DNA from 2 places in the Pradoshia eiseniae genome. Region 2 is predicted to be linked to the other one. Evidence: riboswitches for the same ligand, from Rfam matches in the RefSeq annotation. Region 2 holds a riboswitch; the other holds the start of a gene.
The links. Region 2 has a riboswitch for thiamine pyrophosphate ahead of thiM (hydroxyethylthiazole kinase). Riboswitches for the same ligand answer to the same signal wherever they lie in the genome.
Positions count from the first base shown of each region.

Region 1: another riboswitch for thiamine pyrophosphate. It lies ahead of thiW (energy coupling factor transporter S component ThiW); the one in region 2 lies ahead of thiM (hydroxyethylthiazole kinase).

Region 1 covers NZ_PKOZ01000018.1:2,708-6,921, forward strand. The annotation lists gene CYL18_RS17180 (stage III sporulation protein AH) at 1-265, shown strand, start outside; gene CYL18_RS19745 (DUF4181 domain-containing protein) at 379-783, opposite strand; gene CYL18_RS17190 (MerR family transcriptional regulator) at 1,067-1,492, shown strand; gene CYL18_RS17195 (DUF4260 domain-containing protein) at 1,492-1,842, shown strand; gene thiW (energy coupling factor transporter S component ThiW) at 1,980-2,483, opposite strand; TPP riboswitch at 2,796-2,883, opposite strand; TPP riboswitch at 2,964-3,075, opposite strand; gene CYL18_RS17205 (penicillin-binding transpeptidase domain-containing protein) at 3,274-4,214, shown strand, end outside.
Region 2 covers NZ_PKOZ01000001.1:412,584-416,797, forward strand. The annotation lists gene CYL18_RS02000 (aspartate/glutamate racemase family protein) at 1-325, shown strand, start outside; gene CYL18_RS02005 (MFS transporter) at 408-1,676, opposite strand; gene CYL18_RS02010 (ArsR/SmtB family transcription factor) at 1,743-2,366, opposite strand; TPP riboswitch at 2,513-2,612, shown strand; TPP riboswitch at 2,682-2,783, shown strand; gene thiM (hydroxyethylthiazole kinase) at 2,873-3,658, shown strand; gene thiD (bifunctional hydroxymethylpyrimidine kinase/phosphomethylpyrimidine kinase) at 3,655-4,214, shown strand, end outside.

The DNA of each region.
Region 1 (4,214 bases), on a different contig from region 2:
TTTAATCGAGAGGCGAATACAGAAAGAATGGGAAACGACAAGGCTTTCTGAAGATACAGCATACGTTTATTATTTCAAAATGAATAATGCAACAAGACAATTTTTGAAAGATCAATGTCATTCGCTTTTTGATTGGATTAGTCCGGAACGGCCAGAAGACTTAATGTTTTACCATAAGGATAAATGTATATTAGCTGTTTGCTCTCACGAAAAATACTATTTGGTGGAAGAGAGCGTCTGGGATAGTTTCAGGCTCTTTTCGTAAGGATTGTTGCTAATTCCATAAGAAAAAGACAGCATTTTTGCTGTCTCATTGTTTAATGAAGCCCCCGTAAGTTTAAAAGACCGTCAATTTGACAGCCATCTTCTGCTAATGGTCTAGCTGTAAAAGTGAATTACAAGCAAAATGATAGGGCAAATTATCATCGAACTTATTAATGACGAGATATATTGTTTAGATTTCTTTAGATATTTCCACTCCAAAATAACTTGAAACCCCATTAATGCCATGAAAAATAGAACGAATTGCCATTCTAGAATGACACTCGAACCCTTGGTAATACTGGATACTACAAATATAAAGATTATTATCGCTCTTCCCCATCGGTCAATTCTTTTACCGGGAGTTTCGGAGATGCTTTTTCTCTTTACACCCCAAAATTTATCTGTCATTTTTTCTACCGAAAATACTACTAATAATAAAATAATTAGAACCGTCAACAGCCTCAAAATTAACCCTCTCCATTTATCTTTATTAGTCACTGCTTCAAATACTATAACCATATAATTCGATATGGATGATAGAAACCCTTCTAAAGCTAACCTGTCCCTCTGTTCAAGGAGGCGCTCTCAATCTAAAATTGTACAGTAAAATGAATAGCAGCTTCCCTAAGCAATAATCTTTACGATAACAGCCTATTAATAAAAGGCTGCAGATTAGCGGGAGGGGAAATGGTAAAGATTAAGAAGTGACTCTTTTTCAATTGATTTATAAATATATATATATTTATACCCTTGACCTTAGACAATACTCCAATGTTATGGTGGTATTGGGAGAGTGGTTCATATGCAAATCAAAGATTTCTCTAAGAAATATAAGATTCAAACGGATACGATTCGTTATTATGAGAAAGAGCAGATATTGAAGCCTAAAAGGCGAGACAATGGGTATCGAGAATATGATGAAGATAGTGAAAAGCAGCTGCAGCTTATCATCGTATTAAAGCATTTGGGCTTCACAATTAAAGAGATTCAACAATTGCTCATATTAAAAGACAAACCAATATCAGCAGAATGTAACAATTCAACCGTATGGTTAATTGAGCAAAAGCTATCAAATATTGATGGGAAAATTCAGTTTTATGAACAAGCATCAAAGACATTGAAAAACGTTAAAGAGCTGATAAAAGAAGAAAAATATACAGAGAATAAAGAAGTGATTGAGGATTTGCTGTTTGAACTCTTCAAAAGCAGCGATAAGAGGAATTTATAATGACAGTTAAAAGAATCGTCCGTATCGAAAATGGAATTGCCTTTGCCATTTCTTTTTATATTTACGTGTACCTAAATTTCCCGGTTTGGCTGTTTTTTGTCCTTTTATTAGTTCCTGATATAACTATGATTGGTTATGCAATGAATAAAAAAATTGGCGCCATTGTTTATAATTTCGGACACAGTTTGATTGTACCGCTACTTTTCTTTATCAGTTACTTTTACTTTTCAAATGTTTATTTACTCATAATATCAATTATCTGGCTAGCACATATATTTATGGATAGATTATTGGGATTTGGATTGAAATATGAAGACACTTTTAACATAACACATATACAAAAATTGTAATGGAGCCATTATGCCACTAGAAAGTAAGCCGCTTCCTTTATGGAGGCGGCTTGTTTTACTTTCTCTACTGACTAGGAGCAGGTCACATTATACGGCAAGCCTTCTATAAGCATAGAGCTGCATCAAATTTGATTATGCTACCTTACCTTTTGTCCACCTGGCAGGATGACCCGTTTTCTGATTAATAGGTTCAATAAAGTATATCCCAATAAGGCTCCCGTGAAGGAACTGATCGTGAAGGCAGGGATGAGTCCGAAAATGGTCATTTCTTCTCCGAGGATTAAAACGGCTATGGGATAGGTCGCGATTGCCCCTAGTATGCCGGTGCCGATTACTTCGCCAAGGGCAGATAGCCCAATATTTTTTGTCTTGCTGTAAAGGATGGCTGCCAGGAAGGCGCCAATCATGCTTCCGGGATAGGCGAATAGGCTGCCCGTTCCGATTATATTCCTGATAGTGGAGGAGAGGAAGGCTTGCATAATGGCGTAGGCCGGGCCCAATAGGACAGCTGAAAGCAGGTTTACGAGATGCTGGATTGGGAATATCTTTGCGAATCCAATCGGGATGAAAATCAGGCTGCTGGATATACTCGTGATGGCTGCGAGTAAAGCGGTCATGGTCAGTTTTTTTGTCCGGTTCATGGTTTACACTCACCTTTCTTCGATTACGGTTTGTTAAATTAGCCCTTTAAACAATGAACGAATTTTTCCTCCAGCAATGTTCCTTTTCTTAAAACTTATTCGAATAGATGCTGATGATTTGCTCCCAAATCGGTTGAATGTGTGCGTGCAATCTTTCAGTAAACGTGTCCATGTAATTTCCTCCTCGTATACTATTGACGACCATATAAACAGCAGGGAGTGTAATTGCCGTATGGGTACTGAATGGAAGGGGAGACCAAAATAAAAACCACTCTCACAAATGGAAAGTGGTAAATGGTAGAAGTCATACTAGCTTCATCATTCCTACTTCCCTCCGCTAGTATGAACTAGATCAGGTTCAAAGGGTTCTTCTCAGCCATTGGCGCCCCTAGTAGATATACATATTTAGTTCATAGTCTTTTAACATCAGAAAACCCTGACCAATCAATTGGAAGGTCAGGATGAATGGAATACACGTCATCCCTCATAATTTCACCTTCCCTCCGCTAGCATGAACTAGGTCAGGTTCAAAGGGTTCGGAGGAAACGCCAGCTCCATCTCAGCCTTTTGCAAGACACCCCTAGTGCTGTTTATATGAATTATCTATTAGCTTACCAAAATTAGTAAGTAAATCAATCTATTTCGAAAAATAAATATCCTAACCCTTTGTTAAATAGATATATCACATGTGTCTGTTACTCCTTAGTCTAATAGGCAAGGACAATTTTTCTCAATAAATATTCGCTCTTTTGTTATAATTAAGACATTGATTCGAGAGGGGGCAGAATCCGTGAGTAAAAAAAGAATTCTAGCAAGCTTTTTATTTTTATTATTATTGGTTGCAGCAGGATGCAGAGATGATTCTGTTCAGCCAGAAAGCCGGCTGAAAGATTATGTGAAGCTGTGGAACGAGCAGAAATTTGATGATATGTATGCGGATTATCTTTCGGCTTCCACTAAGGAAACCTTTAAAAGTGAGGATTTCGTCGATCGGTATGAAAAAGTATATAGTGATCTTGGCATTACCGATTTAGAGGTGAAAACCAATTTTGAAGAGGAACAGGAGCACGAGGATAAAGAGCAGGTTACGCTTCCGATTCAGGTAAAGATGAACTCCATCGCTGGAGAAATCGAGTTTGATAAGGAAGTAGAATTAAAGAAAGAAACGCGTGATGAAGAAGAGAACTGGTATATCGACTGGGATACGACCTTTATTTTCCCGGACTTGCAGAAAGATGAGAAGATAGGTATTGGCTCCACAAAAGCGCAGAGGGGCGAGATTTTTGACCGTAATGGAAAGGGTCTTGCCATCAATGGAACAGCCCAGCAGGTCGGAATCGTCCCAGAACAATTTGATGAGTCGAAAAAAGATGAGGTCGCGAAAATACTTGATAACTCGACTGAATACATCGATAAGCAGTTGAATCAAAGCTGGGTGGAACCTGCCCTTTTCGTACCCATCCAAAAAATTGCCAAGGACGATAAGGAACGAATTGAAAAGCTAAAAGCGATCGATGGTGTCCAGTTCCGAGAAACGGCGGTGCGGGAATATCCTTATAAGGAAAGTGCCGCTCATCTGACAGGCTATGTCGGAACGATTACCGCTGAAGAGCTTGAGAAGCATAAGGATAAGGGATACTCCGCAAGCAGTGTCATCGGGAAGCGGGGACTTGAGGAATTGTTAGAGCAAGAGCTTCGCGGCAAGGATGGCTATACCATTTATATTGACCG
Region 2 (4,214 bases):
CAACTCACTGCTAAAAAGCTGCGGGATAACGGATGAGTCGAACTTAATCATTGGAGACTTAAGCAAGGGAGAAGAGTTTTCGACCATTACTAACGGCGCAAGCGCCTTTCATAATGAGAGGCTGCGAGCTGAAGTCGTGCAGAAAGCAGTTGAGATTACAGAAAAACACCCAGAGATTGGAGCTATCCTCTTAGAATGCAGCGACCTGCCCCCTTACGCTTTTCATGTCCAGCAAGCAGTGCAGTTGCCTGTATTTGATTTCATGACGCTCATTCGCTGGGCGCATGATGCGAATAGTCAGCGTTCTTATTATGGGTTTATTTAATGTCCCAAGAGACGGGCATAAAATGTCCGTCTCATATTAGTGTGCATGATTTACTATCTATATGCAGCTCCTTTTACTTCAATTAGTTGGTTTCTCTTGCTTGTATTTCTTTTGGGTACTCGCCAATCGGGAATGTTTCATGATTAATTTTACTTGCTTCAGGCAGGTTTCTTAGTCTGGCATTCATTAACCAGATTAAACCTGCTATTAGGCTGCCTGCTCCCGTTAACATAAACATTATCTCGTTATTAACCGCTGTCGTGAAAAAACCACCTATCAATGATCCGAAGGGTAAAGATAGGGCACTAAGACTATAGCTTGCTGAGGTAACTCGTCCAAGCAGTTCATTTGGAATAATAATTTGATTAAGCGTCCCAAAGAAGATGTTTAGGTATCCGATTGGTATCCATGCAAGTCCAAATAACAATACGCTGAGAATAGTATTAGGGACAAGAGCAGAGAAAACCCATAAACATGTAGTTAAGAAATACCCGTATATGGTTAACCTTCCAACTTTAAATTTTCCTAGTTTCTGTACAGCCCATGCACCAAGCAATAATCCAGCAGAGATACTTGTTAAATAATATCCGTATATATGAGCGCCCCCTTTTTCTTCTGCAAAGGACGGTAAAAGGGCATAAGTTGCACCGATAGTAAAGTTGATAGCTATTGCTCCTGCCAAAAGAGGAAGCAATGCCTTGAATACGAGTGACAGGCCTTCTGATAATTCTTTTATGTATGTATGATACGAATGTTTCACAGGTGTATTGTCTATTGGAAGATGAGAAAGTTTTAAAAGACTAAATATCATTGCGCAGGTGGCAAAAGTGATGGAGTCGACCAAGAATAAAGAGATGGCACCAATCAAAGCTACAAGTATGCCCGCAAAGGCGTTAAAGATAAGATCGATTCCTTGATAAGCAAACGAAAAATAGGTATTGCCTTTTAGTAAGTCCTCTTTCTTGAGCACTAAAGGCAAGAGTTTATTCTGAGTTGGATAAGAGAACTGTTCGATGATAGCGATAAGGGGCATGATGATGAGCAAAAACTGTATGGTTAATAGATTGAAAAAATAAGCGCAAGGGATCATGAGCAGAAGGATACATTGTAACAACTGAGTACAAGTGAGGATTTTCTTGGGGTGCCACCTATCAATGAAGGGACCGAATAAAAATTGAAGAACTTTGGGAAATAAAATCAAGAAACCCGCTAAACCAGAATAAAAAGCGCTTCCGCCAAGGTCATAGACTAGCCATGTGGCGGCTATGTAATATAGGCTGTCCCCAATATTCGTAATGATTCTACCTAATAAAAGCCAGGAAAAGTTTTTGTTTGCTCGGAAGAAATTCATATTTAATCTCCTTAAAAATTATTTAATCGGTTAAATAAAAACTGACTGTTGGTGATAAAAAAAGAATCAATCTTGATTCTTTTCTTTCTCCTTATATCGATCCATGGATGGCTCATCAATCTGCAGGGCAGTAGTGGAAACAAAGTACACCTTACTGTCAGGATTCTTTTCAGCGTCCTTTGCCAAGCTAGTTAATTCGTTCATCAAATTATGGTATTTTTTAACCCATGCTTGAAATTGCACCCTTGTTGCAGTGAATTCCCAAAGTGAACCGACAAAATTCCATTCGGAAGGGTCTTCTGAAGCTTTATCCATGATAAAGGATTCCTCGGGAGCAGACAGGATATGTTTTTTAGATCGTTCATTCATTTGTAAGATTAACTGCCTGGCAGATTCGCTAACCTCTTTATATGGTAATAGTTGATCGGCCGGTATAAATCCGGCGGCGACTGATTGATAGAACTTCTGGATGATTCCGTTCTTTTCCTCGGTATATACGATTTCAATTAACCCGTTTTTTTCTAAGTCCTTAATATGATAATGAATCTTGGCTCGTGACATGCCGAAATGCTCGGATAATTGCTGGCCTGTATAAGGTTTTTCCATGAGACGCATCATAATCTCTGCCCGAAAAGGATCGGATAGGGCTTTGATTTGGCTGAAATCCGTCAAGGTTAACATGGGTTTCATTTTTTCGCTCCTCTGTTATATATTTTTATTCGGTTAAAAATAATTTAACTATATGGTAAACTATGTAAAATAATTAATCAATATGTTTTTTATTTTCCATATATTATTGAAAAAGATACAAGATTTTGATAAGGTAAAACCAATCAAATGATTTGCAGGGGGACTCTTAGGAGTTGAGAAGGTAGAACCTGACCCTTAGAACCTGACTTAGTTAACACTAGCGTAGGGAGCAAAGTATAACACGCCTTAATTTGTGTATATTTTAGCTCTCCATCTATTATTTGGAGAGCTTTATTTGTTTCCTAAAACTAAATAATTTGATTGCGGGGGGACTCTTATGGAGTTGAGAAGGTTAAAACCTGACCCTTAGAACCTGTCTTAGTTAATACTGGCGTAGGGAGCAATAAACATCAGAAGCGATTCTGATGCTAGGCCCTTCTATTCTTGCTAGTGAGATAGAGGGGCTTTTTCTTTCTTGCGTCCATCGACAAAATGGAGGAGAGAAGATGAACTATTTATTTGAAGGAACAACTGTATTCACACAAGTCCGGGATAGGAATCCACTCATTCATTGCATCACGAATTATGTAGCGGCCAATCTCCAGGCAAATGGACTGCTTGCGATTGGGGCATCACCGGTTATGGCGGATGGACCGGATGAGGTGGAGGAGATTGTCGAAGTGGCATCGGCGCTTTCCATCAATATCGGCACCCTTAATCCGCAGATGAGGCGGGCGATGCTGAAAGCGGGCAAGGCTGCCAATAAGAGGGGAATGCCTGTACTGCTTGACCCGGTCGCTGTCGGGGCTGCCACGTATAGGAAGGAAGCAGTAAGAGAGTTACTTCAAGAGGTTCATATTGATGCCATTCGCTGTAATCTTGGCGAGCTCGCTGCACTCGTGGGAGCTGAGTGGGAGCAAAAGGGAGTGGACAGCGGCACGGGAGCCATTCATCTGGAAAGGGAGGCAAAAAAGGTAGCATTGGAACATGGATGCCTAGTTATTGTGACCGGAGAGAAGGATTATCTCACGGACGGTGAACGAGAACGCTGGGTAGAGGGCGGACATGAGATGATTACTCAAGTCACGGGCAGCGGGTGCTTACTCAGCTCTGTTTGCACAGCCATCCTGGCATCATGTGACAGTCATCGATTAGACAGGCTTGCTGAAGGACTGTTCCTGTATAAAAAAGCAAGTGAGGAAGCCTATCAAACAAGTCCTTATCCAGCTTCTTTTCAAGCTGCCTTTTTGGATCGATTATTTGTCCATGCGAGCGGGAGGGGGGAAGCATGAATGTAGTGATGACAATTGCCGGATCTGATTCTGGCGGCGGTGCAGGGATTCAGGCTGACTTGAAAACGTTCCAAGAGCTGGGGGTGTTTGGTACTTCCGTCATTACAGCTTTAACCGCTCAAAACACGATGGGTGTTCATGATATTTTGACAACGACTCCGCAATTTGTCCGGTCGCAGGCGGAGGCAGTCTTAAATGATTTGCCTGTGCGAGCAGTCAAGACCGGGATGCTTGCCTCCGGTGAAATCATTCAAGAGATAGCGGAGATTCTGAGAAAGAGAGACTTGCAGCTTGTTGTGGACCCGGTCATGGTCGCAAAGGGAGGGGCACAATTGCTCGGGATGGAGGCTGTGCGTGACTTGCGGGATCATTTGATTCCGCTTAGTACGGTCATTACGCCAAACATACCCGAAGCCGAGGTTTTGACGGGGATGTCCATCCGCCATGACAGTCAAGTCGAAAAGGCGGCAGAGCATTTGCTTGAGCTAGGGGCAGGTTGCGTCGTCATAAAGGGCGGGCATATGGATAACCCGGATTTTGCGACGGACGCCGTTTA